Regions from separate parts of the Streptomyces sp. NPDC002888 genome, predicted to be linked through region 2. Evidence: riboswitches for the same ligand, from Rfam matches in the RefSeq annotation. Region 2 holds a riboswitch; each other region holds the start of a gene.
The links. Region 2 has a riboswitch for cobalamin ahead of ACFYWX_RS13770 (CbtB-domain containing protein). Riboswitches for the same ligand answer to the same signal wherever they lie in the genome.
Positions count from the first base shown of each region.

Region 1: another riboswitch for cobalamin. It lies ahead of ACFYWX_RS25650 (ABC transporter substrate-binding protein); the one in region 2 lies ahead of ACFYWX_RS13770 (CbtB-domain containing protein).
Region 3: another riboswitch for cobalamin. It lies ahead of ACFYWX_RS46645 (ribonucleoside-diphosphate reductase subunit alpha); the one in region 2 lies ahead of ACFYWX_RS13770 (CbtB-domain containing protein).

Region 1 is NZ_JBIAPU010000016.1:122,577-132,383, forward strand. Features, by position in the region: gene scpA (methylmalonyl-CoA mutase) at 1-1,182, shown strand, start outside; gene meaB (methylmalonyl Co-A mutase-associated GTPase MeaB) at 1,188-2,189, shown strand; cobalamin riboswitch at 2,225-2,426, shown strand; gene ACFYWX_RS25650 (ABC transporter substrate-binding protein) at 2,494-3,540, shown strand; gene ACFYWX_RS25655 (FecCD family ABC transporter permease) at 3,537-4,589, shown strand; gene ACFYWX_RS25660 (ABC transporter ATP-binding protein) at 4,586-5,374, shown strand; partial or broken gene ACFYWX_RS25665 (FAD-binding dehydrogenase) at 5,489-7,268, opposite strand; gene ACFYWX_RS25670 (TetR/AcrR family transcriptional regulator C-terminal domain-containing protein) at 7,376-7,792, shown strand; gene ACFYWX_RS25675 (MMPL family transporter) at 8,778-9,807, opposite strand, start outside.
Region 2 is NZ_JBIAPU010000007.1:126,736-136,542, forward strand. Features, by position in the region: gene ACFYWX_RS13760 (acyl-CoA dehydrogenase family protein) at 1-591, opposite strand, end outside; gene ACFYWX_RS13765 (CbtA family protein) at 724-1,488, opposite strand; gene ACFYWX_RS13770 (CbtB-domain containing protein) at 1,514-1,735, opposite strand; cobalamin riboswitch at 1,777-1,926, opposite strand; gene ACFYWX_RS13775 (histidine phosphatase family protein) at 2,030-2,608, shown strand; gene ACFYWX_RS13780 (erythromycin esterase family protein) at 2,716-3,897, opposite strand; gene ACFYWX_RS13785 (MerR family transcriptional regulator) at 3,985-4,677, shown strand; gene ACFYWX_RS13790 (four-helix bundle copper-binding protein) at 4,743-5,117, opposite strand; gene ACFYWX_RS13795 (DUF6479 family protein) at 5,243-5,608, shown strand; gene ACFYWX_RS13800 (hypothetical protein) at 5,655-6,005, shown strand; gene ACFYWX_RS13805 (RimK family alpha-L-glutamate ligase) at 6,135-7,148, opposite strand; gene ACFYWX_RS13810 (RpiB/LacA/LacB family sugar-phosphate isomerase) at 7,532-7,987, opposite strand; gene ACFYWX_RS13815 (MFS transporter) at 8,179-9,729, opposite strand.
Region 3 is NZ_JBIAPU010000052.1:29,859-39,665, forward strand. Features, by position in the region: gene ACFYWX_RS46615 (extracellular solute-binding protein) at 1-858, opposite strand, end outside; gene ACFYWX_RS46620 (GntR family transcriptional regulator) at 1,225-1,989, shown strand; gene ACFYWX_RS46625 (DUF3311 domain-containing protein) at 2,128-2,400, shown strand; gene mctP (monocarboxylate uptake permease MctP) at 2,397-4,025, shown strand; gene ACFYWX_RS46635 (NACHT domain-containing protein) at 4,148-7,735, opposite strand; gene ACFYWX_RS46640 (GNAT family N-acetyltransferase) at 7,878-8,384, shown strand; cobalamin riboswitch at 8,420-8,566, shown strand; gene ACFYWX_RS46645 (ribonucleoside-diphosphate reductase subunit alpha) at 8,689-9,807, shown strand, end outside.

The DNA.
Region 1 (9,807 bases), on a different contig from region 2:
TCCGGCTGGTCGCTGACCGCGCAGGACGTGTTCAACAACGTGACGCGTACGTGTGTCGAGGCGATGGCGGCCACCCAGGGCCACACCCAGTCGCTGCACACCAACGCCCTCGACGAGGCCCTCGCCCTGCCGACCGACTTCTCCGCGCGCATCGCCCGCAACACCCAGCTGCTGATCCAGCAGGAGTCCGGCACGACCCGGGTCATCGACCCGTGGGGCGGCAGCGCCTACGTGGAGAAGCTGACGTACGACCTCGCCCGCCGGACCTGGCAGCACATCCAGGAGGTCGAGCAGGCGGGCGGCATGGCCAAGGCCATCGACGCCGGCATCCCCAAGCTGCGCATCGAGGAGGCCGCGGCCCGCACCCAGGCCCGGATCGACTCCGGGCGCCAGCCGGTCATCGGCGTCAACAAGTACCGCGTGGACAGCGACGAACAGATCGAGGTCCTCAAGGTCGACAACTCCTCCGTACGCGCCCAGCAGATCGCCAAGCTGCGCCGACTGCGCGAGGAGCGGGACGAGCGGGCCTGCCAGGACGCGCTGGACGCGCTGACCCGGGCCGCCGGGGGCGACGGCAACCTCCTCGAACTGGCCGTGCACGCGGCGCGCGCCAAGGCGACCGTGGGCGAGATCTCCGACGCCCTGGAGAAGGTGTACGGACGGCACGCGAGCCAGATCCGTACGATCTCCGGCGTGTACCGCAACGAAGCAGGCGAGTCCCCGTCCGTGGAACGCACCCGCACCCTGGTGTCCGCGTTCGAGGAGGCCGAGGGCCGCCGCCCGCGCATCCTGGTCGCCAAGATGGGCCAGGACGGCCACGACCGCGGCCAGAAGGTGATCGCCACCGCCTTCGCCGACCTCGGCTTCGACGTGGACGTCGGCCCGCTGTTCCAGACCCCGGCCGAGGTCGCCCGCCAGGCCGTCGAGGCGGACGTCCACATCGTCGGGGTCTCCTCGCTGGCCGCCGGTCACCTCACCCTCGTACCGGCGCTGAAGGAGCAACTCGCCGAGGAGGGGCGCGAGGACATCATGATCGTGGTCGGTGGGGTGATCCCGCCGCAGGACGTGCCCACGCTCCTGGAGATGGGCGCGGCGGCCGTCTTCCCGCCCGGCACGGTGATCCCGGACGCGGCCCACGACCTGGTCCGGCAGCTGTCGGCCGATCTCGGGCACGGCCTCTGAAGCCCATGGCGATCGACCTCGACACGTATGTGAAGGGTGTCCTCGACGGGAAGCGGGCGATCATCGCGCGCGCCATCACGCTCGTCGAGTCCACCCGGCCCCAGCACCGGGCGCTGGCACAGGAGTTGCTGACCGAGCTGCTCCCGCACAGCGGCCGGGCCCGGCGGATCGGCGTCAGCGGTGTGCCGGGGGTGGGCAAGTCGACGTTCATCGACGCGTTCGGCACCCTGCTCACCGGGCTCGGGCACCGGGTGGCGGTGCTGGCGGTCGACCCGTCGTCCAGTCGTACGGGCGGCTCGATCCTCGGCGACAAGACCCGCATGGAACGCCTGGCCGTCGACCCGGCGGCCTTCGTCCGGCCCTCCCCCACCGCGGGCACGTTGGGCGGGGTCGCCAAGGCGACCCGCGAGTCGATCGTGGTGATGGAGGCGGCCGGCTACGACGTGGTCCTGGTGGAGACGGTCGGCGTCGGCCAGTCCGAGACCGCGGTCGCCAACATGGTCGACTCCTTCCTGCTGCTGACCCTCGCCCGCACCGGCGACCAGCTGCAGGGCATCAAGAAGGGTGTCCTGGAGCTGGCGGACGTGATCGCCGTCAACAAGGCGGACGGCCCGCACGAGCGCGACGCCCGCGCGGCGGCACGGGAGTTGGCGGGCGCGCTGCGCCTGATGCACGGCAGGGACGCGGCGTGGTCACCGCCCGTGCTGAGTTGCAGCGCCCGGGAGTCCACCGGTCTGGACACCGTCTGGGAACGTCTGGAACAGCACCGCGCGCTGTTGGACTCGACGGGGCGTCTCGCCGCCAAGCGCCGCGACCAGCAGGTCGACTGGACGTGGAGCATGGTCCGCGACGAACTCCTCGGCCGCCTGCACGCCGATCCGGCGGTACGGGCCTTGGCACCGGCCCTCGAACAGCAGGTCAGGGAAGGCGAGTTGACGGCGACGCTGGCCGCCGAGCGCATCCTGAGGGTGTTCACGCAGCCCGGCGACGAGGGGACCGAACACTGACGGCCGAGCTGCCCGAAAGAGGCACCCGGCGCCTGTGGTAGCTTGCCGGGGCCAGTCGTACCCATGTGCGTACACGTACGTGCGTGGGTCAGGGAATCCGGTGCGAATCCGGAGCTGACGCGCAGCGGTGAGGGCGACGGGCGGAGCAACGGCCACTGGACGGCGATCGCGGTCCGGGAAGGCGCTTCGTCCGGGTGACCCCGAGTCCGAAGACCTGCTGGCGGCCCCGGCAGCGCAGGACGGCCGGGGAGCATCCCGTACGACCGGGCTTCGCGCTTGAGCCCTCGACGCCGAAGGAAGTTCCGTGCCCCTCGCACGCCCCATCCGTCATGCCGCCCTGTCGTCTCTGGCCGGCGCCCTGTTGCTGACCGGCTGCGGCGGCTCCTCCGGCTCGTCGGCCGGGAACTCGGCGAAGGGCGAGGCCGAGGGCTATCCGGTCACGCTCGACAACTGCGGGCACCAGGTCCGCGTCCTTGGTCCTCCGCAGCGCGCGGTCTCCCTCAACCAGGGCACGACCGAGATCATGCTCTCCCTGGGGCTGGCCGATCGCATGGTGGGCACCGCCACCTGGACGGACCCGGTGGCGAAGGGCCTGGAGAAGGCGGGCGGCAAGGTGAAGCGGCTTGCCGACAACGCCCCGTCCTTCGAGAAGGTCCTGGACACCGAGCCCGACTTCGTCGCCGCCTCCTTCGCCTCCACGCTCGGCCGGGGCGGCGTGGCCCCGCGCGAGCAGTTCGACAAGCTCGGCGTCCCCACCTACCTCTCCCCCTCCGACTGCGTCGGCAAGGACAACAGCGGTGACGGCGACGGCGTACGCACCGAGCCCCTCACCCTGGACGCCGTCTACGGCGAAGTACGCGACCTCGCCAGGATCTTCGGCGTCGAGGAGCGCGGCGAGCGACTGGTCACCGATCTGAAGGACCGGGTGAAGAAGGCCACCACCGGTCTCGACGCCGAGGACGTGACCCTCATGTACTGGTTCGCCAACTCCCAGTCCCCGTACCTGGCGGGCTGCTGCGGCGCCCCCGGCATCGTCACCCGCGAACTCGGCGCGAAGAACGTCTTCGACGGCACCCACGAGGAGTGGCCGCAGGTCAACTGGGAGACCGTCGCCGACCGCGACCCCGACGTCCTCGTCATCGGCGACCTGAGCCGCAAGCAGCAGACGGCCGAGACCGCCGCGAAGAAGATCGAGTTCCTGGAGTCCGACCCGGTCACGAAGAACATGACCGCGGTCCGGAAGAAGCGGTACGTACTGCTGTCCGGCCAAGCCATGAACCCGACCCTGCGGACCGTCGAGGGCATCGAAAAGGTGGCGGCGGCGCTACGCGCGTACGGCCTCGCGGGATGACCGACGCCCTGTCCGCGACCACCCCGGCGGCGGTGCGCGGGCTGCGCCGCGCCCTGCTGTGGGCGGCCGGTCTCGCGTCGCTGTGCGCCTCCGTCGCCGTGGCGATCACCATCGGGCCTGCGGACATCGCCGTCTCAGACGTGTGGTCCACGGTGGCGGCCCATCTGGGGTGGGGGCAGGCGGAGTTGACGCCGATCCGGGACGGGATCGTGTGGAATCTGCGGCTGCCGCGCACCCTGCTCGCCGCCGTGTGCGGCGCCGGACTGGCCGTGTGCGGGGCGGTCATGCAGTCCCTGCTGCGCAACCCGCTCGCCGATCCCTTCGTGCTGGGCGTCTCCTCCGGTGCCTCGACGGGCGCGGTCATGGTGGTCGTGCTCGGCGCGGGCGGCGGCGTCCTGTCGGTCTCCGGCGGCGCGTTCGTGGGCGCGGTGGTCTCCTTCGCGCTGGTGCTGCTGCTCAGCCACACCCTCGGCGGCACCACGGACCGCGTGGTGCTCGCCGGCGTCGCCGCCATGCAGCTGTTCTCCGCGCTCACCTCCTTCGTCGTGATGACGGCGGCCGACGCGGAGACCACGCGCGGGGTGCTGTTCTGGCTGCTCGGCTCCCTCAGCGGGGCCGACTGGACGGACGTGGGTGCGGGTCTCACGGCGCTGGTGGCGGCGCTGCTGGTGTGCGCCGCTTACGCCAGGGCGTTGGACGCGTTCGCGTTCGGGCAGGACGCCGCCGCGTCGCTGGGCGTGCATGTCGCCCGCACTCGGCTGGTTCTGCTGTGCGCCACCGCTCTGCTGACGGCTGCCCTGGTGAGCTCGGCCGGGGCGATCGGCTTCGTCGGTCTTGTGCTGCCGCACGCGGCACGCGCGCTGACCGGTCCCCGCCATACGCGGCTGCTGCCGGCCACCGCCCTGGCCGGGGCGGTGTTCCTGGTCTGGGTCGACACGCTGGCCCGCACGGTGCTGGACCCGCTGGAGGTGCCGGTGGGCGTGGTGACCTCGCTGATCGGCGTACCGGCGTTCGTCCTCGTCCTGTACCGCACCAGGGGCCCGCGATGACCCACGACACGGGACTGCGCGCCGACCGGGTCACCCGCGGGCTCGGCGGCACACTGGTCCTGGACGGGGTCAGCCTCACCCCTTTGCCCGGGACCGTCACCGGCCTACTCGGCCCGAACGGCTCGGGCAAGTCCACCCTGCTGCGCCTGCTCGCCGGGGTCCTCGCGCCGACCTCCGGCGTGGTCGCTCTGGACGGCCGCCCGCTGGACCAGGTGGGCCGTCGCGCCGTGGCCCGGCGCGTCGCCGTAGTGGAGCAACAGGCGGACACCCAGGTCGCGTTGACCGTTCTCGATGTCGTACGCCTGGGCCGCGTCCCGCACCGGCGGGCCTGGAGTCCCGCGTCCGCCACGGACGAGGAAGCCGTCCGCACCGCTCTGGCCCGCACAGGCCTCGCCCATATGGCCGACCGGCCCTGGCACACCCTCTCCGGCGGCGAGCGCCAGCGGGTCCAGATCGCCCGCGCTCTCGCCCAGGAGCCGCGGGAACTGCTGCTGGACGAACCCACCAACCACCTCGACATCCAGCACCAGCTCGCGCTGCTGGCCCTGATCGCCGAACTCCGCCTGACCAGCGTGATCGCGCTGCACGACCTGAACCTGGCCGCGATGTACTGCGACCACGTGGTCGTCCTGAAGCAGGGCCGCGTGGTGGCCGGTGGCAGCCCCCGGGACGTCCTCACCGAAACCCTCGTCGCCGACGTCTACGGAGTACGGGCCACCATCACGGACGACGGCCCCGAGGAACGCCCCCACATACGGTTCCTGGGGCCGGTCTCGACCAGCTGACGCACACCGCCGGGTTCCGGTGCTGTCGCATCCCCGGACCGCGCCACCGCCGTCGCCGGAGCCGGTGACCCCGGCGGCGCCCGGACCGCAGCGGCCCGCCCCGCGGCTGGGCGCTCAGGACGCGGTCGCGGCTGCTGCCGCCCGTCCCGCCTGGCGGCCGGAGAACAGGCAGCCGCCGAGGAAGGTGCCCTCCAGGGAGCGGTATCCGTGGACGCCGCCTCCGCCGACGCCCGCGACCTCGCCGGCCGTACAGACCGGGGACGACCTCGCCGGCCGCGTTCAGGACGCGGCCCGACAGGTCGGTCTGGAGTCCGCCGAGGGTCTTGCGGGTGAGGATGTTGAGGCGTACGGCGATGAGGGGGCCGGCACTCGAATCCATGATCTTGTGGGCCGAGGCCGTGCGGCTGAGCGTGTCGCCGGGGTAGGCCAATGCGTTGCGGATGCCCATGACCTGGACGTCCTTGGTGTAGGGGTTGTCGATCTCCCGGTCGCGGGCGTCGATCTGGCGTTTGAGGTCGTCCAGCTTGATCAGGTTGTCGCCGGTGAGCTTGTTCATGCCCCTGACGAGTTCCGACAGGGTCGTCCCGACGACGAAGTCGACGCCGTTCTTCTTGAACTTCTCGATCGGCTCGGGGGTCTGCCAGATGCGCGAGAGCAGTTGCCAGACGTTCTTGTTGGTGAGGTCCGGGTTCTGCTCGGAGCCGGAGAGCGCGAACTCCTTGGCCATGATCTTCTGGGTGGTGACGAACCACGAGTAGTCGTAACCGGTGTCGGTGATCGACTTGAGGGTGTGGAGGGTGTCGTAACCGGGGATGTCGGGCGTGCCGAAGCGCTTGCCGGTGGCGTCGAACCACATGGACGACGGGCCGGGCAGGATGCGGATGCCGTGGCCGGGCCAGATCGGGTCGTAGTTGCGCAGGCCCTCGGTGTAGTGCCACATGCGGTCGGGGTTGACGATCCGTCCGCCCGCCTTCTCGGTGATCGCCAGCATGCGGCCGTCCACGTGCGCCGGGACACCGGTGATCATGGACTTGGGCGGGGTGCCGAGGCGGGTGGGCCAGTTCTGCCGTACGAGGTCGTGGTTGGCGCCGATACCGCCGGAGGTGACGATCACGACCGGCACGCGCAGTTCGAACTCGCCGACGACCGTACGGGAACTGGGCTTGCCGCGCTGGGCGTTGCTCGGTTCCAGGATCGCGCCGCGTACGCCGGTGACGGCGCCGCCCGTCGTCACGATGTCGTCGACGCGGTGCCGGAACTTGAAGGTCACCTTCCCGTCCTCGACGGCCGCCCGCACCTTCTTCTCGAACGGCTCGACGACCGCCGGGCCGGTGCCCCAGGTGACGGGGAAGCGGGGCACCGAGTTGCCGTGACCGTCCGCGAGGCCGCCGCCGCGCTCGGCCCAGCCGACGATCGGGAACCACTGCACACCCAGCCCGGAGAGCCAGGAGCGCTTCTCCCCCGCGGCGAAGTCCACGTACGCCTCGGCCCACTTGTAGGCCCAGTAGTCCTGGCCGCCCGGGTCGTCGACACCGCGGTCGAAGCCGGCCGTGCCCAGGCAGTCCTGCCAGGCGAGTTCATGGGAGTCCTTGATGCCCATCAGCCGCTGCTCGTCGGAGTCGACGAGGAACAGGCCACCGAACGACCAGAAGGCCTGCCCGCCAAGGCTCGCCTCCGGTTCCTGGTCGAGCAGCAGCACCTTGCGTCCCGCCGCCGCCAGTTCCGCCGTCGCGACCAGGCCGGCGAGCCCGCCGCCGACGACGATCGCGTCCGCGTCCGACGAGGCGGCCGAGGCGGCGAAGGCAGGGGCCGTCGCCTGCGCGAGGGCGGCGCCTGCGATCGCGCCGCCCGCCACCGTCAGGGCGCTGCGGCGCGTGATCGCGGCCGGAGGCACTGGCGGAGTGTCGGTATTCGAGGGTTGCAGTATTCGCCCACAGGGCGAGCACTCCCACACCCGGTCGCGGTGACAAGGCGTACAGCTCTCACCGCAGCGGGCGCTGTCTGCGCAAAGACACCGGATCAAGAAGAAGAGATCGAGCGCGCACCGGAGCGCGGGCGCCAGCGCGGGTCTGGTGGACGGAGGAGCTCGCGCACCGGTTCGTCACCGAACTTCCCCAGATGCCGGAACTCGCCGACATCGTCGGCACCGGCTTCGCCATCGACCGCGGACCCTTCTTCGACCGGCTCCGCGACTACCTGGACGCCGAAGCGCAGGCCGGCACACTCGACTTCCGTTCGGCCGACGGACAGACCCAGCCGACATCGGCCGTGGCCGAACAGTTCCTCGGCATGATCTGCGGCCAGCTCCTGTGGCCTCAACTCGTACGCACCGACTTCGTCCCGCCCGACCCCACCGACACCACGATCGTGGACGAAGCCGTCGCCCTCATGCTCACCCGCTATCGCACCGGATCCTGAAGCCTGGACCACCAGTTCACGCTGCAAGGACCCCGATACGTCGCCTCACCGGGACAGGTACAGGTACGGGTGACTCGACCGACAACGAATACCGGCGAGCACGGCCGGTCCTCCCCGTAACCAACAGCGGCCGACAGCTGAGCCCGGGCCGTGGCCTCCCGGTACTGCTGACGTGCGCCCCCGGCCTTGTGCTCGGTGGCGCGACCACCAACAAGTGATCGACGAAATCCTCCAGCACGTGTGAACCCGGGGCGACGTCGGCCCCGCTGTGACGGTGTTGGCCTTCTGCGGCGGCGACCACCGCGGCTACACCGGTTAGCCAGCGCCACCCGCAGACAGCGCGTGATCCGAAAAAGATCATCATCCGCGAGCGCCGCGAAGCGAGACGTAGTGATTCAGGCCGGAGTCCCTCTGGTCCTGTCCTACGTGCCTGATGGCGCCTCCCTCAAGAGAACGAGCCCTCAGGCGAACCGGAGGAATGACACGGTGGAGATCGAGCTGTGGATCAACGGATCCGCCCAACGGCTGGACGTCTCGCCACAGGTGAGCCTGCTCGACGCGCTGCGATGGGTAGACAAGCACGCGGAAGCTCCTGGGCGACAGGCGATCTTGGTCTTGAACCCATCTACCAGGAGCTTCCTTACGTCCGGCCGCCACCCCCGCCGCAACTCCCCACCCCGCCGATCAGGTTGGCAAACGCTCACTGTCCCTGCGACCGCTGTGTACGCGGTCGCAGGGGGCGGCTGCCGCAGCACTCATTGACGTGGTGACGGCTCGGTCCGTGCGGGTGCGGTCCGCCGAGTGTGGTGGTGTAGAAGCGCTTCCGATCATGGAAACGGGTGCCATCAGAAAGACAGGCCAGGACTACGACTCGTTGCCACTTCCCGCCCCGTGCCGTGCGCGAAACGACGCGGATGACACGGGCGCCGCGGCCGACGACCTCGGGTTCGGCGTTACCGGCAGGCACATGTTCGCCGACGGAGCGTCAGGTCTGCTGCGCTGTGGCGTGCTGGCGGGGAGTGGCAGGATGGGGGAGCGGGATCTTCTGCGCGAGTTTGTCGCCTTCGACGTCCAGGTCGGGCAGGAGGCGGTCCAGCCATACGGGAATCCACCAGGCCTTCTCCCGTGCGAGTGCCATGGTGGCCGGGATGAATGTCATGCGGATGACGAACGCGTCGATGAGGATGCCCGCCGCCAGCGCGAATCCCGCCTGTTTGATCATGGGCTGGGCGTTGAAGATGAATCCGGCGAAGACCGAGACCATGATCGTGGCCGCGGCGATCACGACGGCGCTCGCCCGGGCGAAGCCGGAGACGGTCGCGTCGAGCGGGTCGGCACCGTGCATGCGGGCCTCACGCATCGAGGTGACCAGGAACACCTGGTAGTCCATGGCCAGTCCATAGAGCACGCCGGTGACGATGATGGGCAGCAGGCTCACCACAGGTGCGCTCGCGTCGAGTCCGAACAGCGCCTGCAGCCAGCCCCATTGGAAGACCGCCGTGGTGATGCCGAAGGTGGCGGCGATGCTGAGCAGGAAGCCGAGCGTGGCCATCACCGGGACGACGACCGAGCGGAAGACCAGGAGCAGGACGATCAGCGAGAGCCCGAGAACGGTGGCCACGTAGAGGGGCAGGACGTCCCCGAGGCGGTCGGACACGTCGATCGCGAGGGCGGTGAAGCCGGTGACGCCGATGGTGACGCCATGGGTTTCGCGGATCTCCCGGCTCTTGTCCCGCACGGAGGCGACGAGGTCCTTGGTGCCGTCGTCGTTCGGACCGTCGCCAGGAATGAGGCTGAGGACGGCCACGGTGCCGGCGGTGTTCATACCTGCCAGAGAGATCGAAGTGGCGCCCTCGGTGTCCTTCAGCTCGGAGACGACCGCAGCGAGGGCCACGGGAGTGAGTGGCCGCCCGCTGTCGGAGGAGCGGGCGACGAGCATGAGGGGGCCGTTGAAGCCGGGCCCGAAAGTGTCGCTGACCTCCTCGTAGCTCTGGCGCTGTGCGGTGTCGGGGTTG
Region 2 (9,807 bases):
GCAGGAGTAGCCGGGGTCGGTGGTCGGGACGAGGAGCATGGTGATGCCCTTGTGCGGCGGGGCCTCGGGGTCGGTGCGCACGGCGAGCCACACCCAGTCGGCGGTGTCGCCGTTGGTGGTCCAGATCTTCTGGCCGTTGACGACGTACTCCTCACCCTCGCGCACCGCGCGTGTCCTGAGGGAGGCCAGGTCGGTGCCCGCGCCGGGCTCGCTGTAGCCGATCGCGAAGTCGATCTCGCCGGAGAGGATCTTCGGCAGGAAGTGCGCCTTCTGCTCCTCGGTGCCGTACCGCATGATCGTCGGGCCGACGGTGTTGAGCGCCATCAGCGGCAGCGGGACGCCCGCCTGGGCGGCCTCGTCGAAGAAGATGAACTGTTCCATCGCGGTGAGGCCGCGACCGCCGTACTCCGTGGGCCAGCCCACGCCGAGCCAGCCGTCCGTGCCGAGCCGCCGGATGGTCTGGCGGTAGAAGCGTTTCTGGGCGGCCGGGTCGGCGTGCCGGGTGTAGGCGTTATCGGGTACCAACTCGGCGAAGTAGGCGCGCAGTTCGCTGCGCAGCCGCTGCTGCTCGGGCGTGTGGTCGAGATGCACGGCGCCTCCTGGCTCCCCTGGGCCGGTCCTGACGGCGCACACGGTAGAACGTGTTCCAGTAATTGGGAATGGCGGGGAGACGTGAAGAGGCCCCCGGCTCGGGAGCCGGGGGCCTCTTTCATCGGGAACCGGTCACGGTGCCACGGGAGTCGGCCGCGCCGCGGCGACCTCCCGCGCCACGGTCCGTGGTGCGAGCACCCGTTCCGCCAGCAGCCCGAAGACCAGCCCGAAGGCGGTCCACAGGGTGGCCTGCACGGCGAGCGCCGCCAGGCGGAACTGCCAGAGCAGGGTGGCCGGGAAGTGCTCGGGGACCTCGTTGAAGGACGGCAGGAAGGCGTACGCCAGCCCGACGGCCAGGACGAAGAACGCGCCCGCGACGAGGGTCGCGTTCCAGTTGCCCAGGCGTGGCGCGAGGCGCCGGCCCAGGATCACGGTGGCGACGGCGAGCAGGACGCTCAGCACCACCATCAGGAAGTAGAGGGTCGTGCGCTGTCCGATCGTGTCGGGGTCGCCGACGGCGGGCGGGTTGGCGGGGTACTTCAGGAACGGCACGACATACACGGCGACCAGGCCGGCCATCGCCAGGAGCAGCGCGCTCGCGCGCGGCCCGAAGCGGCCGATCCGGCCGAGTGCGAAGCAGTACGCGAGGGCGGCGATGCCGCCGAACGCGACGCCGTAGACGAGGACACCGGTGGACAGGCCGGCGGTGGACTGCATCGTCCGGCTGACGGGTTCGGCACCTCCCCCGTGGTGGTGGGCGTGCGCCTCCTCGAAGGCGATGGCCGCGTCGACGCGCGACTCCCCCAGGAAGTAGGCGACGACGAGGGCGAGCAGGCCCGCGGTGAGTCCCGCGAGCATGCCCCGCACCAGGAGGGTGCGGACAGTGGTGGAGTTCATGGGCTGGTACGTCCTTCCCCGGCCGTCAGTGGCAGGGGAAGCCGAGCAGGTGGCGCGCGTCGTGCACCCACTCGTGGACGTCCTCTCCGGACATCACGGAGGTGGCGCCCTGTTCGGCGCCGACGAAGTAGAGCAGGACCAGCATCAGGATGCCGAAGAAGACCGCCCAGGGGACGATCGCGCCGATCGGCAGCTTCTCGGGTACGGCAGCGGGGGCAGCGGTGGGCTGGACGGCGGACTGCGCCATGGCAGGACCTCCTGGGGGAACTCGCGTCCCGTATCGGTGGTGCACAGGACGACGGACGCGGGTCTGACTCGCCCGGCCCGCACTCGAGGTGCGTGCCCGACATACAGTGGCGCGACCGTGCCGGAATTCCACCGGCTTCCACATACCGTCGTCGATTTCGACGTGACGGTACCGCGAGGGAGGGAATCGGCCAAGGGCGCACGGATCGGCCGCGCGCGCCCGGACGGGGCTGTCAGCCCGTCAAGTCGCTGATTCCAGAAGGGCGTTGAGGGCGCGAGTGGCAGGAATGGACGTATGACGAGCCGAGTGATGTTGATCTCACCGGCGATCAGCGCGGCGCTGCGGGAGGCCCGCTTCGACGACGGCTGCCCCCTCGACCCGGCGGGGTTGCGCCGGGCCCGGGCGGCCGCAAGCACGCTGCCGGCCCGGGAGGCGGCCTGGTCCTCCCCCACCGTGCGCTGCCGTGAGACGGCCGGGGCGCTCGGGCTCGACGCCGTGGCCGCGCCGGAGCTCGCGGGACTGGACGCGGGCCGCTGGCGCGGGGCGACGCTGGCGGAGGTCGGCGCGGCCGAACCCGCGGCCCTCGCCGAATGGCTGGCGGACCCCGGGGCCGCCCCGCACGGCGGGGAGTCGGTGCGGGCGCTGTGCGACCGCGTGGCCGCCTGGCTGGAAACGGCCGCCCGTACACCGGGACGGACCGTGGCCGTGGTCGAGCCGGAGGTGTCCCGCGCCGCGGTCGTCCGCGCCCTCGGCGCGCCGGACCAGGCATTGTGGCGCGCCGACGTGTCACCACTGACGGCCGTCGAGCTCAGCGGCAGATCGGGACGCTGGAACGTCACGGTCGGACGCCCCCTCGGCGGGACGGAGCACTGACCAGCAGCAGACTGCCTTGCCGGGCGGCGGTGTTGCGGTGGGCGGCATCGGCCGGGATCCGGTCTGGACACCGATGCCTGTGCGCTCGCGCCGCCGCCATGAGTGGCTCAGATGTCCTTGACGAAGACGATGGCGTCGATCCGGTCGGTGGTGGCCGGGTCGAGGGCGGCGTACGTGTGGTCGGCCGGGACGCGGGGCGTGGGCTTCTGGTCGAGGACCCTGGCGAGGTGGCCGGGATCGATGACGGCGCGGGCGTGGGGAAGGGAGGACAGGAGCCCTTCGAGGGTGTCGGGAGGGGGGACGTCGGAGCCGCGGGTGCCGAAGGTGGTGGCGGCGAAGGCGTACTGGTCGCCGAGGCGGCTGCCGATGACGGCGCCCGCGCTCCACCACTGGAGCGGGCCGGCGAACTGCATCTGGCTCTTGTCGCGCTGCAGGTGGCCATTGTGGGCGAAGGCGAGGGTGGGGCCGCGACGGGCCTCACGGCGGACGATGGCGTCGAGGTTGTCGGCCATCATCACCTCGCGCAGGCACGTGATCTCCCTGAGGCGCGTGGGCGCGGTGTCGGCCAGGCCGGCGTGGTAGCGCAGGAGCCCTGCGGCGGTGCGGGCGTGCAGGTCGGCGCGCCACAGCTCGTCGGTGGAGGTGACGGCCGTCAGGTGCGGGGCGTAAGAGGTGAGCAGCGTGCGCAGGTCGTCGGTGATCAGGCGCAGCTCCCTGGCCTCGGGGGTGCGGCCGACCGACCGGGTGGGGTCCATGAGGGCGGCCGGGTCGGTCCAGCGCTCGTCGGGGCCGCACAGCTCGTCGAGGGACTCCCGGCTCCGGGCGAGGTCGAGGTGGGCGGAGAGGTAGTCGTGCAGCGCGGTCAGGGCCGGCCGGGGACTTGCGGCGCCGGTCATCTCCAGGGGGCCGTCGAAGCCGTAGAAGCGGAGCCGCTCGTACGGGGGGCGCTGCTCGTTGTGGGCGCGCATCCAGCGCAGGAGCTCGCGGTTGGCGGGTGAGGCGCCGAGGCCGTGGCTGAAGCCGCGGCTCATCGCGTCGTCGAGGGTTGCGATGCCGCCGGCGACGTACGCGTCGGCGGCCAGGGCCGACAGGCAGTCGCTCTCGATGGCGATCGATCGGTAGCCCTCGTGCTCGACGAGGTGGCGGAAGAGCTCGTTGCGCAGCTCGGGGAAGGCTTCGACGCCGTGGGTGGGCTCGCCGAGGCCGAGCAGGCGGGTGGTGGGTGACAGGAGCACGGTGAGGGCGTCGCCGGTGAAGGGACGGGCTGCATCCCGGATCGAGGTCGTCATGCCTTCAACGCTATCGTTGAACCTTCGGTGTAAACTTTTGAGAACTCTGGCGCTATTTCCTGTAGTTGACGAGGACGTACCTTCAAAATGCGGTTGCGGCCCATCGATCTGGCGCGCGAGCACGGCCTGTCCACACAGGCGGTGCGCAACTACGAGGACGCGGGGATCCTGCCGCCGGCCGAGCGCACGGCGCACGGCTACCGGGTCTACGCTCCGCGCCATACGGCGGCGCTGCGGGCGTTCCTGGCGTTGGTCCCCGCGCACGGCCATGCGACCGCGGGGGCGATCATGCGGGCCGTGAACGGCGGCACGGTCGAGGAGGCCCTGCGGCTGATCGACGAGAGCCACGCGCAGCTGGCCGGCGACCGGCGCACGCTGGAGGACGTGGAGGGGGCACTGCGCGACTCGGCGCCACCGCGTGAGCCGGAGCCGGGCGTGACGTTCATCGGGCCGCTGGCGCACAGGCTCGGCATCCGGCCGGCGACGTTGCGCAAGTGGGAGCGAGCCGGGCTGATCGTGCCCCGGCGCGACCCGCGCACCGGCTACCGCGTCTACACCTCCGCCGATGTGCGCGACGTGCTGCTGGCCCACCAGCTGCGGCGGGGCGGGCACGGGCTGGAGCAGATCGCGCGGGTGCTGGAGCAGGTCCGGACGGCGGGCGGACCGGAGCCACTGCAGGCGACGCTGCGGGAGTGGCGCGCCCGGCTGACGGCACGGGGCCTGGCGATGCTGGCGGGTGCGGCCGCGCTGGACGCCTTCCTGGGGACGCACAGCGCCTGACGGCGATTTCTGTCGCGGCTCCGGTTCGCCTGTGCGGCGGGCACCGGGACCTCACGGGTGAAGGGTCAGACCAGGGTGGCCATGAAGTCCGTGCAGGCCCGGGCGCAGGCGCGGCAGGCCTCGGCGCTCTCCTCGGCGCCCGGGTGTCCGTCGAAGACGTGCGCGGACTCCAGGCAGACGGTCCGGCACCACTCCAGCTGGACGCGTATGGCCGCCTCGTCCAGGTGGTTCTGCTCGGACAGCACACGGCAGGTGGCGTCGCACACCTCCGCGCACATGATGCCCTTGCGTCGTACGAGTTCCTGCTGTTCGGTCCCGTCCGGATCCACGAGGCTCGCGCGCAGCGCACACGCCCGGGCGCACTCGGTACACGCCTGGGCACACGCGAAACGGTCCTCCAGGAACCGGAAGAGCTCCTGCTGGGATGTCGTCGGTGTCACGTAAGGGCGGGTAGCCGGTGCGGACGGTGTCAAACACGCGCGCGAGTGAGCGGACCGGAGGTCATCAGACGGTTACGGAACCGGATCGGCCGGTTCACTCCCCATTCGAGGGGTATTCGGCTGGTATGAGTACCGCAACCATGCAGCTGGCCGCGGCGAGTGGGCTGCTCAGCATCGTGCTCTTCGTGGTCGCCGTGACTGTCGTGGCCATCCTGGCCGGGGGTTTCTGGCTGGGCTACCGCATCAAGCTCAACGAGTCGCCGAGGCCGCGACCCGACGAGCAGCCGCACCTTCCCCCGGAAGGGCCCGTCCATGAGGTCCAGGAGAACCGGGAACCCGACGAGGTGCCCCAGATCTCCAAGGACGGCCGTCCGCTCACGCCGTACGAGCTGACCAACATGCAGACCCGCTCGAGCTCCTCGAAGGACCGCCCGCGCTGGGGCCGCGGCAGCAGTGGTTCCTTCGGCGGGGGCGGGCTGGGAGCCCACTGACCGACCCTGTCCGAGCGCACGCACTCGTTTCCGAGGAGTGAGATCCATGGCCGACTCCGGCCGCGGCATGCTGCCGCTGCCCGACTACGACCATCTGCCGATCGGCGGCGTGGAGAGCCGCGTACGGTCGCTGACCGCCGGGGAGGTCGAGGAGCTGCTCGCGTACGAGCACGAGCACGCCGACCGCCGCCCGGTGACGACGGTGCTGACCCACCGCCTTGAACAGCTGCAGGCGGGTGCGGAACCGACCTCCGGCGACCCCGCGGCCCTGCGCCCCGAGCAGGGGCGGGGACGGGCCGGCTCCCCCGTCTCCCCCGCGACCTCGTCCCAGCCCATCAGCCCACCGCCGCACGGCACCCCGGACCAGCGGGGCAGGCCGAAGGGCGACCGAGGGTAGGGGCCGGGCATCCCCGGCACGACACCGTACGTGGACGGCCAGGTCATCCCGGCCGTCCACGCCGCCTGGCGGGCGGCCGGGATGCGCGGTCGCGGTACCGGTACGTACGTCCTGCCCGTACGTCCTGCCTCAGTGCGACGACAGCTGACCTCCTCGGCCCAGGGGCGCCCTCGTCCGGGGCGCGACCATGGGCCGGTCGCCCCGGGCGAGGGTGAGGGCGTCCAGGTGCGCCTGGATGTACGGCACGGCCACCCTCTCCAGTTCGAGTTCGCCGTCCACGAAGGCCGGGTGGACGTTGACCTCGAACACGACCCCGCCGTTCTCGACGGCGAGGTCGACGCCCGCGAAGGGCAGTCCGACGGAGGCGGTGGCCGCGACGGCGAGTTCGGCGAGGCGGGCGGGCAGGTCCTCCGGGGAGAGGTGTATGGCGGTGGCGCCCTGGCAGGTGTTGCACGGGATGTCGGTCCGGGGCTGGATGTGTTCCCGGGCGTGGATGACGCGGCCGTCGAGAACGAAGACACGGAACTGGTGGCGGGCGCCGTCGGGCATGACGTTCTCCGCGTCCCGGGAGAGCAGCCAGTCGCTGCCGCGCTCCGCGTAGAAGGCCGCGGCGTCCTTGAGTTGGTCCGGCGTGGTGACGTGGAAGGTGTCGTTGCCTCCGGTGCCGATCACGGGCCGGGCCCAGGTGTCCCCACCGAGCCGGTCGAAGGCGGCCTCCGCCTCGCGCGGGCCGGGCCGGGACAGGACGACGGTCTCCATCTGGGCGACGCCGTCCCGGGCGAAGCGTTCCACGGTGAGGTTCTTCTCCGTCGCCGTGCGCCACGCGTCCGTGCCGGTGGCGAGGGTGACCGCGTGGTGGTGTGCGAGGAGCTGCTGGAAGGCGGCGAGTCCCTGACGTTGGTGCGGCTGGATCTCGTAGACCACGACGACGTCGGGCACGAGGTCCAGCCCCTCCTCGGGGACCCGCAGCCGTAAGCGGTCTCCTTCGCGGACTCCGCGGCCGGATCCGTCGGTGGCGAAGTGCCGGGCATCGATGCGGACGGGGGGTGCGCCGGTGAGCAGTTCGACGGCTGTGGCCAGGTACTCGCGGCAGCCTTCGGCAGAGGTGGGGTCGGCGATGAGGGCGATGCACGGTCGGGACACAGCGGCCTCCAAGGGCTCTGGACACGCGCTCGGACCGCGGACACTCGGCTGCGCGGTCCGAGCGGTTTCACGGGGTTGGTGCCTGTCGCGCGGGTGATCCTCGGGGCACGTCGCTGCGGCCGCCGCGCCCTTGTGGTGGGGCGCGCCGGGAGGTCGCGACGGCGGAGCGGCCGTTGACCACGAGGGTTGAGCACAAGGGGTGGGGCTCCGCCCTGCGGACGGACGGCACAGGGCTGGGCGCCACACTGTAAGTGACCGGCGGGGCCCGGTAACAGGGCGCACGCACGCCGGTCTCCTGCTCCCGCCTCTGCGCCGTTCGCCCCGATGTGTGCGCCCTGCGGCGAGCCCACGGACGGGGAGTCGGGAGTCCGCCCGAACGGGATCTAGGAGTCTGCTCGGACGCGATCGAGCCGCCCCACGCGGGCCACGTTCTCCCGGTCCTCGGCGTCCTCACTGGCGTCGGCGGCGAACCAGGCGTCGAGGATCTCCTCAAGCAGGGGCCCGGAGGTCAGCCGCAGGCTCAGCGCCAGTACGTTGGCGTCGTTCCAACGGCGGGCGCCGTCCGCGGTGTACGCGTCCGTACAGAGCGCCGCCCGTACCCCGGGCACCTTGTTGGCGGCGATCGAGGCGCCCGTTCCGGTCCAGCAGCACACCACCGCCTGGTCCGCCGTCCCGGCGGCCACCTCACGGGCCGCGGCCTCCGAGCACACCGCCCACTGCGGGTCGTCCCCGTCGCGCAGCGCCCCGTACGTGCGTACCTCGTGGCCCCGGGTCCGCAGCTGCTCGACGAGGGTGCGGGCCACGGGTTCGTCCATGTCGGAGGAGACGGAGATACGCATGCCTCGGAGCCTACTCGGGCGCGGCCCGCCCCAGTCGCCTCCCGTCACTCCGCCTTCAGTGCCAGGGGCAGTGAGCTGATGCCGCTGAGGAAGTTGGAGTACACCGGGGGCGTCGGCCCGGTCTCCCGGGTGCAGGGCGGGCGTCGTCCAGCGGAGCATCTCCTCCACGCTCCGTCACGTCGTCGCGGGCGTCACCGCTCCGGGCGGCCCGGAACCGAGGACGCCTCTTCCCGGCCCCCTGAGTGCGTCCGAGTGACGCGGTACAGCTCCTTGGAGGTGCTGATCAGTTCCCGCTGCTCCTCCTGCGAGCCGACCATGGGCTGCGAGCCGCGGAGCGGCACCTGGGCGCTCTCCGGCAGGAACCGCACCGTGACCAGGCCGATCACGCCGGCCAGGATCAGGTAGTACGCGGGCATCATGTCGTCCCCGGTGACGCTGATCAGCGCCTCGGTGACCAACGGCGTGGTGCCGCCGAACGCGGCGACGGCGAAGTTGAAGCCGATGCCCATGGCCGCGTACCGGACGGCGGTCGGGAACAGCGCGGGCAGCGTGGCGGCGCTCGGCGCCGCGAAACAGGTCAGCAGGGTGGAGAGGATCAGCACGCCGAGGATCGGCGGCCAGGTGCCCTCCATCTTGATCAGCATGAAGGAGGGCACGGCGAGGAGGATCATGGCGGCCGCGGCGAAGCCGTAGACCGGCCGCCTGCCGACCCGGTCGCTGAGCCGTCCGACGAACGTGACCAGCAGCACGATCCACACCATGCCGATGAGCACCAGGACGTCGGCGGAGCTGCTGGAGCGGTTCAGGTTCTCCGTCTGGTACGTCGGCAGGAAGCCGGTGACCATGTAGTTGGGGACGTTGTAGAGCAGCACCAGGCCCATGCAGATGAGCAGCGGCTTCCAGTGGTGCCTGACGATGGTCTTGAACTCGCTGCCCGCCGACTCCTGGGCGAGGCTCTTCTCGTGCTCGTCCAACTGCTGCTGGAAGGCCGGGGACTCCTCCAGCTTCAGCCGCATGTACAGGCCGATCACGCCGAGCGGACCGGCGATCAGGAACGGGACGCGCCAGCCCCAGGAGAGCATCTCGGCGTCGGTGAGGAGCAGGTTCAGCACAGTGACCAGGGCCGAGCCGAGCGCGTAGCCGACGAAGGTGCCGAAGTCGAGCCAGCTGGACAGGAAGCCGCGGCGGCGGTCGGGCGAGTACTCGGCGACGAAGGTGGTCGCGCCGCCGTACTCGCCGCCGGTCGAGAAGCCCTGGAGCATACGGGCCAGCAACAGGAGGATCGGCGCGGCGATGCCAATGGTGGCGTAACTGGGGATCAGACCGATGGCGAATGTGCCGACCGCCATCATGATCATGGTGGTGGCCAGTACCTTCTGCCGGCCGAGCCGGTCCCCGAGCGGTCCGAAGACGAGACCGCCGAGCGGGCGGACCACGAACGCGGCGGCGAAGGTCGCGAAGGAGGAGATCACCTGAGCGCCGGGCGAGGCGCCGGGGAAGAAGACCTTGCCGAGGGTCGCGGCGAGATAGCTGTAGACGCCGAAGTCGAACCACTCCATGCAGTTCCCGAGCGCCGAGGCGCCCACCGCGCGCTTGAGCAGCGGTGGCTCGACGACCTGGACGTCCTCCTCCCGGAAGGCCCGCTTACTGCGACGCAGCCTCCGGGTCAGGTCGTCCCGGACCTGCCGAGGCATGTCCACGACCGCCTTCGCCACTCCGGACCTCGGCTGCCCGCCAGGCATGGCGTTCACCACTTTCAACCCCTTCTCTCGACCTTCGCCTACGCGAATCCAGCACAGGCTTGATCGACCCGCGCACCC
Region 3 (9,807 bases), on a different contig from region 2:
GTCGTTGTCCGGGAGTTCGGAGGTCGCGCCCTCCCAGGCGGCGCCGAAGATCATGCCGGACTTGCCCTGGCCGTAGACGATGTAGCGGTCGGACTCGTCCTTGGTCTTGTCGCCGTGCATGTACTTGTCGACGACGTTCTTGAAGTCCTTCAGGCCCTTCACGGACTCGGGCGAGGAGAGGTTGCCCTTCCACTGGCCGCCCGACTCGACGGCGATCGAGCCGCCGGCGTCGTAGACGAAGGACATGGCCGCGTACCAGTCGCGGGTGGGCTGGTACCAGGCGCTGAACTTCTTGCCCTCCTTCTTCTGGACCTTGTCCAGGGCGTCGGTCAGCTCCTTGTACGTCTTCGGGGTGGACTTGACGCCGACGGAGGCGAAGACGTCCTTGCGCCAGTTGCCGACGCGGCCGCCCGCGTAGTACGGCACACCGTAGGTCTTGCCGTCGTAGGTGACGGAGGTCTTCAGGCCGTCCAGCCACTGGTCCGAGTTGTCGAACTTCGCGGGGTCGACGGGGGCGAAGGCGCCCTTGACCATGTAGCTGAGCATCTCGCTGTTGCCCATCTCGACGACGTCGGGGGCCTTGTCGGTGGCGAGGACCGCGTCGAGCTTGGCGTTCTTGTCCGGCCAGCCGTAGTACTCGTGGTTGATCTTGACGCCGGGGTGCTTCTTCTGCACCGCCGCGTCGGCGGCCTTCACCAGGTCCGGCCAGTTGTTCTGGGCGTCGACGGTGAGCCAGACGGTCAGCTCCTTGGCGTCCGCGCCGTTGTCCGAGCCCCCGCTGCCCTTGTCGTCCCCGCACGCCGCGATGGAGACCATCATGCCCGCGATACCGATCGCGGCTATCAGCTTGCGCTTCACGCCACCCTCCTCAGGGATGCCACACCCCCCGCCCACGGGCCGGGACCTGGACCAATGGTGTAGACCAGTGCGCAGAGCTTGGCTCAGACCAATAGGCCTGTCAAGGGTGGCCGAACACACTCCGACCAGCCGTTATGGGACCTACATATGCAGGAACCTTTAAGTAAGAAACCGTCGAAAACATCGACCCCGGAGGTGCGAGGCCGGTAGACCACTTGCCTGGTGGACTAGACCAGAGGAGGCTGCGACGGTATACAGAAGAGATCAGGCAAGCAGCGGGGCAGTGCCGCCGCATACGTGCCACGATGTGAGCCGCGGCCGACGGCGTGTCGGCCATTTCGGCACCCGGAGCCGGGAAGGCAGGCCATGACCACCGACGTCAGCAGTGCGGAGAACGAGGGTGGGACGACCGTCCGTACCGCGCGCGTGCCCAAGTACTACCGCCTGAAGAAGCACCTGCTCGACATGACGGAGACCCAGGCGCCCGGTACGCCGGTCCCGCCCGAGCGGACACTGGCGGCCGAGTTCGACACCTCCCGCACCACCGTCCGCCAGGCGCTGCAGGAGCTGGTCGTCGAGGGCCGACTGGAACGCATCCAGGGCAAGGGCACGTTCGTCGCCAAGCCGAAGGTCTCGCAGGCGCTGCAACTCACCTCGTACACCGAGGACATGCGCGCCCAGGGCCTGGAACCCACCTCGCAGCTCCTCGACATCGGCTACGTCACGGCCGACGACACCCTCGCCGACCTCCTCGACATCACCGCGGGCGGGCGCGTCCTGCGCATCGAGCGGCTGCGCATGGCCAACGCCGAGCCCATGGCCATAGAGACCACCCACCTGTCCGCCAAGCGTTTCCCGGCGCTGCGCAGGTCACTGGTCAAGTACACGTCTCTCTACACGGCGTTGGCGGAGGTGTACGACGTCCACCTCGCGGAGGCCGAGGAGACCATCGAGACCTCCCTGGCCACACCGCGCGAGGCCGGCCTGCTCGGCACGGATGTGGGCCTGCCGATGCTGATGCTCTCCCGGCACTCGCTTGACAAGGAGGGACAGCCGGTGGAGTGGGTGCGGTCGGTGTACCGGGGCGACCGCTACAAGTTCGTGGCGCGGCTCAAGCGGCCCACGGAGTAGGCGCACCGATCCCCCGTCGCCGCAGCTCATCGACAACATTTGCGGACCGATATGCGGACGGGGGCTTCCGCTGTCGTGACACCGTCACCTAGATTTCCTGCGCATTACACAGGTGATCGGTGAGGGGACGGAGTCACAATGTCAGAAGCCCCGGAAGTGAGCCGAGGGCCGGTGGTGACGCCCGTGCGCGTCGTCATCGCCCTCTGTCTCGTCGCGCCCTTCGTGGCGATGCTGTGGGTGGGCTCGTACGCCAAGACAGACCCCACCTTCATCGGCATTCCGTTCTTCTACTGGTACCAGATGCTGTGGGTGTTTCTCTCCACGGCGCTGACCATGCTCGCGTACACGCTGTGGCAGCGTGACCAGCGTGCCCGTGCCGCGGGTTCCTCGGACGGGGGTGCGTCGAAGTGAACGACGGCGTGAACGGCGTCGCGCTCGGCGTCTTCATCTTCTTCTTCCTGGCCGTCACGGTCATCGGCTTCCTGGCCGCGCGCTGGCGCAAGGCCGAGAACGAGCACAGCCTCGACGAATGGGGCCTGGGCGGACGGTCGTTCGGCACCTGGATCACCTGGTTCCTGCTCGGCGGCGACCTGTACACGGCGTACACCTTCGTCGCCGTGCCGGCGGCGATCTACGCGGCGGGCGCGGCCGGCTTCTTCGCGGTGCCCTACACGATCCTCGTGTACCCGCTGATCTTCACGTTCCTGCCCCGCCTGTGGTCGGTCTCCCACAAGCACGGGTACGTGACGACGTCGGACTTCGTGCGCGGCCGCTGGGGCTCGAAGGGCCTGTCCCTCGCGGTGGCACTGACCGGCATCCTCGCGACGATGCCGTACATCGCGCTCCAACTGGTCGGCATCCAGGCGGTGCTGGACGTGATGGGCGTCGGCGGCGGCGAGAACACCAACTGGTTCGTCAAGGACCTCCCGCTGCTGATCGCGTTCGGTGTGCTGGCGGCGTACACCTACTCCTCGGGCCTGCGCGCCCCCGCGCTGATCGCGTTCGTGAAGGACGCGCTGATCTACATCGTCATCGCGGTGGCGATCATCTACATCCCGATCAAGCTCGGCGGCTTCGACGACATCTTCGCCAAGGCGGGCGACGCGTTCAGCCAGACCAACCCGGCGACCGGCAAGCCGCGCGGCGCCCTGGCACCGGCCGAGGCGGGCCAGTGGACGTACGCCACGCTGGCGCTGGGCTCGGCGCTCGCCCTGTTCATGTATCCGCACTCGATCACGGCGACGCTGTCCTCGCGCAGCCGTGACGTGATCCGCCGCAACACCACGATCCTGCCGCTGTACTCGCTGATGCTGGGCCTGCTCGCCCTGCTGGGCTTCATGGCCATCGCGGCCGGCGTCAAGGTGACCAACGGTCAGCTGGCCATCCCGCAGCTGTTCGAGAACATGTTCCCGGCCTGGTTCGCGGGCGTGGCGTTCGCCGCGATCGGCATCGGCGCCCTGGTCCCCGCGGCCATCATGTCCATCGCGGCGGCGAACCTCTTCACCCGCAACATCTACAAGGACTTCATCAAGCCCGACGCGACGCCGAAGGAGGAGACCCGCGTCTCCAAGCTCGTCTCGCTCCTGGTGAAGGTCGGCGCCCTGGTCTTCGTCCTCACCATGGACAAGACCGTCGCCATCAACTTCCAGCTCCTCGGCGGCATCTGGATCCTCCAGACCTTCCCGGCCCTCGTCGGCGGCCTGTTCACCCGCTGGTTCCACCGCTGGGCCCTCCTCGCCGGCTGGGCCGTCGGCATGGTCTACGGCACGGTCGCCGCGTACGGCGTCGCCTCACCGACCCAGAAGCACTTCGGCGGCTCGGCCAAGGAGATCCCCGGCATCGGCGAGATCGGCTACATCGGCCTGACGGCGTTCGTACTGAACGTCGTCGTCACGGTGGTGCTCACCTTCGTCCTGAAGGCCCTCAAGGCCCCCGAGGGCATCGACGAGACCAAGCCGGAGGACTACACGGCAGACGCGGGCGACGCGGGCGTCCAGGTGGAGCTTCCGCCGGCAACTGCCGGCTCCGCTCACTGAAACCCGCCCCGAAGGGGCGCGGGGCCGCATCGATCTGCGGCCCCGCCGCGTGGGCGCGACCAGCCACACACAACCCGCAGCGGGCCGCCGACAGCAAGACCAACGGCGGCCCGCTCTCGCGCTCACGACCGCGTACGCCGAGCCATCGCGTCCCAGAACCTGTCCAGCTCCCGCACCCGCATACTCACCCAGTGCGGCGTCTTCCTCCGCAGCCCCCTGGGAAAGCACCGCCGCACCCGTCCGGGCAGCAGCGCCTGTTGCTGCCGGCAGAACGGCTCGCGGATCTCGTCCCGGGGCACACTGCCGCGAGGCGGGTACGGGCAGAGCTTGAACCTGCAGCCAGGCTCACAGTTCGAACCCGGTGGGGGCGGGACGGCGGTACCGGCCGGCGAACCGGGGTCCAGCTTCTCCCGGTTCGTACAGATGCACGGCGGGAGGGACATGCCCGGCCGCTCCACACGGGCCATCCGTTCCTCGACCCCGTCAGGGTTCCCGTCCCGTTCGACGAGGTTCAGCATGACCAGCACATCGGCGACGAGGCGCTGAGCGCGCCCGTCCAGCGTGCTCCAGCCGACCGATGGCGGGATCCACAAGTTGTGCTGACGGGATCCGTCGGCCTGACCGACACGGGAACCGATGTTGTCGGCGACGCCCTTCTCGTCGATCCAGAGGAAGCGCTCGGGTTGCCCGGTCTCCAGGGCGAGGGCCACCAGGGCTCCCGCCTCACTGACGAAGGGATGCAGCCGCCGGGGCGAGTCGCCGTTCTCGCCGGGCGGACCGGGCGCTCTGTTGACCGTACCCGCCGTCCGCAGCCAGCGCTTGACGGTGTCCACGGCGGTCGTCCCGCCGATCCTCCTGGACGGCCGGCTCGATACCTCGCCGTCGCCCTGCCCAGGAGGGCCGACGGGGTCCGGGAGCTCCCACAGGCACAGCGCCTGAAGCAGGCTGAGCTGCGCATACCAGCACCGGGACCGCTGCAGGAACGTGTCCGCCTGCCGGATCAGGTCGGCACGGCTGCCCTGGTCCGTGTGCGGGTGACTTCTGCGCCGGTTGGCCGCGTACTTGAAGCCCTTGGCCAACGCGGCTTCCAGGGCGAGCGGCAGGTCGGGGGCGCCACCTGTGTGGGCCGGGTCGAGGTGGCGCAGCCACTTGGCGAGGCGTTCCTGGGCCTCGTCGCGGTGGGCCTCGTCGACGGAGCCCAGCAGCATGGGGAGGATCCAGGCCCGCATCACGAAGTTCCTCAGCAGGCGAACCCGGCCGCTGCGGTACTCCTCGTTGAGTTCGCGCAGCTCGTCCTGCTCCCCTTGGATATGGTTGGACGACGGGGCCCCGGAGGGCGCACCGGCGTTCGTCCATGGCGCCGTCGCCGCCCTCGCGGCCCAGGCCACGTACCGCGCCCTCTTCGTAGCCTTCAGGTCGGTGACCGCGTCGTTGTACTCCTGCACGGGGTCGTTGTCGAGACGGAACTTCTCGCGTATCACGGCGAACGCGGCGCTGCCTCCGGCGCCGCACTCCTGGGCGGCGGCCAGGCTTACGGCGTAGGAGGGTTCTTCCTCACCGAGGGTGAAGAGCTGCCAGTACAGCCCCATGGTGTCGTCGATTCTGTCGGAGACCCTCCGCAGCGCCGCGCCGAGCTGCTTGATCAGCGCCAGCTTCGCGTCGTCGAGGGTGCGCCGGTCTCCTTTGATGCCGGACCAGCAGTCGTACACCGCGCCGACGATGTCCTTGAGCCGTCCCGGAGTCTCCTCCACGCTCTCGACCTCCAGTGCCGCCGCGTAGAGGTCCAGGACCTTCGGGTCGTCCGTGCGGCGGCTCGCGGCGGTGATGAGCCGGTGGGTCAGGGTGCGCCCGTACACGGGTGCCTGCCGCACCAGTTCCTTGATCTCCTTCTTCGCCTCGGCCCGGACACCGCCTCCCCGGGTCGCGGGCTTTGTCGCCCAGCGGCGGGACAGGAACACCAGGGCGACGAGCAACTCACGGCCGGGGCCGGGCGGTTGCAGCGCCTGGTCGACCAGCTCTCCGGCGCCCCGCTCGCCCATTTCGTCCAGGACGTGGAAGCCGAAGTACGCCTGGACGATGCTGTGGGGGAAGCGGACCTTCCGCTCGAGGCCTTCCAGCAGCCTGAGCTTGTTCGCGTTGGCCGCGAAACGGGCGAGGACGGCCTGGCACTGCTCCCTGCTCCCCTCCTTCAGCCGCCTGCCCTCCTCGTCGCCGAGCCTGGCGCAGAGCGTGTCCCAGATCCGCTCCCGATGCCACTCGGAGAAGACGTTGCCGCGCTTGCCGTACTGGTCGAAGCCCCGCGCGCTGGTCCACAGGTGCTCTGCCCGGGTCCGCGCGCGCTGTAGCGGACCGGGATGCACGTCATCGCCGAGCAACTCGGCGAAGCCGACCTCCAGGGTGTCCTTGAGCAGGCCGATGCAGGCCAGGGCGGACACCACTTCGACGGTGTCGCGGCGCTCCTGCCGGTTCAGCGCGACGTCCTGCCGAAGTCGGCCCTCGCACATCTTGCGTTCCCACCTCTCCAGCAGTTGCAGCCGCAGCGCGCTGCGGTCCCGGCCGGAGATGTCCAAGGGCTTCAAGTCGTCGCGACGCAGGAGGCCGTTGCGGTGCAGCTCGCGCACGATCTGCAGGTAGATGGGCGATTCGGTGACCTCCGCTGTCTCCACGACGCCGTCCAGATACTGCTCGTCTCTGCCCGATGCGCGTTCCTCGACGAAGTGCAGCGCCTCCTCCTCGCTCAACGGCTCCAGCTCCACGATCGCGGCGGCGGTGTTCTCGAGGGGACTGTGCGGCCGCGAGGCGATGACCAGAGGCAGCTTCTCCTTGTGGGCGCGCTCGATGGCGCGGCGGATGATGTTGTCCCGGTTCTGCTGGAGACTGTCGTCGAGGAGCGCCTCTTCCAGGCCGTCGGCGATGACGACCGGTTTGTCGTCGGCGAGCAGTTGCTGCCAGACCCGCTCAATCTTGGTCCGCGCCAGGGTCCCCTGGGGCGTCTCCTCGGCGAAGCGCCGCTTGGCCATCCGCTCAAAGTTCAGGTCGGCCTCGCTGACCGCGTCCCTCAGCCGGATCGGCACGGGCACCGCGCGCTGCCGGGCCAGCAGTTCGGTGAGCCGCACGAGGACGGCGGTCTTCCCCACACCGACGCCGCCGACGAGCAGATAGGGCCGGCGGGTGTCGCGGTCCCGCAGCCGTTCGGCGATGACTTCGGCGACCACGTCGCGGCCGACGATGTCGTCCGTGTCCTGGCCGGCGGTGAGTACCAGCCGACCGGGTCTGCTGCGCGCGTCCCCGAGGTAACGCCGCTTGGTCCAGCCGTACCAGCAGAACAGGAAGAGGGCAGCGGCGATCGAAGCGGTCAGTACGGGGCCGACGAAACGGAGGAAGGCGTCGAACCCCCCGTTCTTGCGGAGGTCCTCGAAGCCGGTCGACTCGCCGGTGCTCAGGATGTACAGGCCCTCCCCGCACCAGGCCAGGAGTGCGAGCACGGCGATGCCCCAGACGAACCTGGTCGCGTTGGCGTAGGAGAACCATCTCCGCCACTTCTTGGGCTGGGTGGCGCCGCGCCGGGCATCCAGACGGATCGTCAGGGCGTGCCGGCGGCCGACGAGGACGCCCCGCACCCGGCTGCCCGCCCGCCTCAGGTCCAGCGTTGCCATCGACGCGTTGCGCTCCCGTTCCCGGCCGCGCGGGCGACGGACGACACTCGTCATCGTGCGTACTCCCTCCGAGAGCGTTCTCGGGACGGAGGGCTCCGTGGGCGCCGGCACCTACTTCCATGGAAGCACTCCCCACACACGCCGCAACCCGGAATTCGGGCGCACGGTGTCGCGTCGCTGGGCCACACTCACCCCCGTGGACATCCTCATCCGGCAAGCGAAACCCGACGAGTACGACACCGTCGGCGAGATCACCGCCCAGGCCTACCTTCAGGACGACCTTCTCGACTTCGGGGAGAGCGATGAGTACCTCGGCGAGTTGAGAGACGTCGGCAAGCGGGCCGCGGCCGCCGAGGTGCTGGTCGCGGTGGAGCGGGGCCAGGTGCTCGGCGGAGTCACCTTCGTGCCTCAGGGCGGTCCCATGGCCGACATCGCCCGGCCCGGAGAGGCCGAGATACGGATGCTCGCGGTCGCGCACACCGCGCGTGGGCGTGGTGTCGGCGAGGCCCTCGTACGGGCCTGCGTCGAGCGGGCACGCGCCGTCGAGGGCTGCACCGGCATGGTCCTCTCCACCCAGGCCACCATGCACACCGCCCACCGCATCTACGAACGCCTCGGCTTCACCCGCACCCCGGGGCGCGACTGGAACCCGATCCCGCACCTCGACGACATCACTCTCCTCACCTATGAGTTGACGCTGTGAAACCACGGCAACACAACATCTGGGGGTGTCACCGTAGCCCGGCACAAGATGTATGCTCGTGCTCGCTGTCGCCACAGGGGAATCCGGTGCGAATCCGGAACTGTCCCGCAACGGTGTACTCATGCGCGTATGCCCGCGTATGAGCGTCAGTCCGAGGACCTGTCGACAGCGCGCCCGGCCCGTCCGGTCCGGGTGCCCGACGTCCGGGCCTCGTGGAGTGGGTCGGTGGACGCGACGCCGCGTGCGCTCGTGTGCTGCCCCCTGCCCTCCGCCAGGCCCCGTGCCGAGCGAGGGAGAGCCCCACGTGACCATCGCGCCAGCCGAACCGGCTTCAGCGACCGAGCTGGAGTACGACGGTCCCGGTGCCGCACTGCTGCGGACCCTGACCGAGCTGACCGCCGACCTGCCCGACGCCGACCCGGGCCGGGTCGCCACCGCCGCGTTGCGGGGCCGGTCCGCGCGGGCGGACGAGACGGAGCTGCGCGAGCTGGCCACGGAGGCGGCCGCCGGCCTCATCTCCGAGGACCCCGTCTACTCCCGGCTGGCCGCCCGTCTGCTGACCATCGGCATCCGCGCCGAGGCCGCCTCGCAGGGCGTCACGTGCTTCACCGAGTCCGTGGCCGTCGGCCACCGCGAAGGCCTCATCGCCGACCGCACCGCGGAGTTCGTGCGCGTGCACGCCGAGCGGCTCGACGCCCTCGTCGACACCGGCGCCGACGACCGCTTCGGCTACTTCGGCCTGCGCACCCTGCACAGCCGCTACCTCCTGCGGCACCCCCTCACCCGCAAGGTGGTGGAGACCCCGCAGCACTTCATGCTGCGCGTCGCCGCGGGCCTCGCGGAGGACGACACCGTGAGGTCCGTCGACGAAGTCGCCGCGCTCTACGGGCTCATGAGCCGCCTCGACTACCTCCCCTCCTCCCCCACGCTGTTCAACTCCGGCACCCGCCACCCCCAGATGTCGTCCTGCTACCTCCTCGACTCCCCGAAGGACGAGCTGGACTCCATCTACGACCGCTACCACCAGGTGGCCCGCCTGTCGAAGCACGCCGGCGGCATCGGCCTGTCGTACTCCCGCATCCGCTCCCGGGGTTCGCTGATCCGTGGCACCAACGGGCACTCCAACGGCATCGTCCCGTTCCTCAAGACCCTCGACGCCTCCGTCGCCGCCGTGAACCAGGGCGGCCGGCGCAAGGGCGCGGCCGCGGTCTACCTGGAGACCTGGCACTCCGACATCGAGGAGTTCCTGGAGCTGCGCGACAACACGGGCGAGGACGCCCGCCGTACGCACAACCTGAACCTCGCGCACTGGGTGCCGGACGAGTTCATGCGCCGCGTGAACGCCGACGGGCAGTGGTCGCTGTTCTCCCCCGCCGACGTGCCCGAGCTGGTCGACCTGTGGGGCGAGGAGTTCGACGCCGCG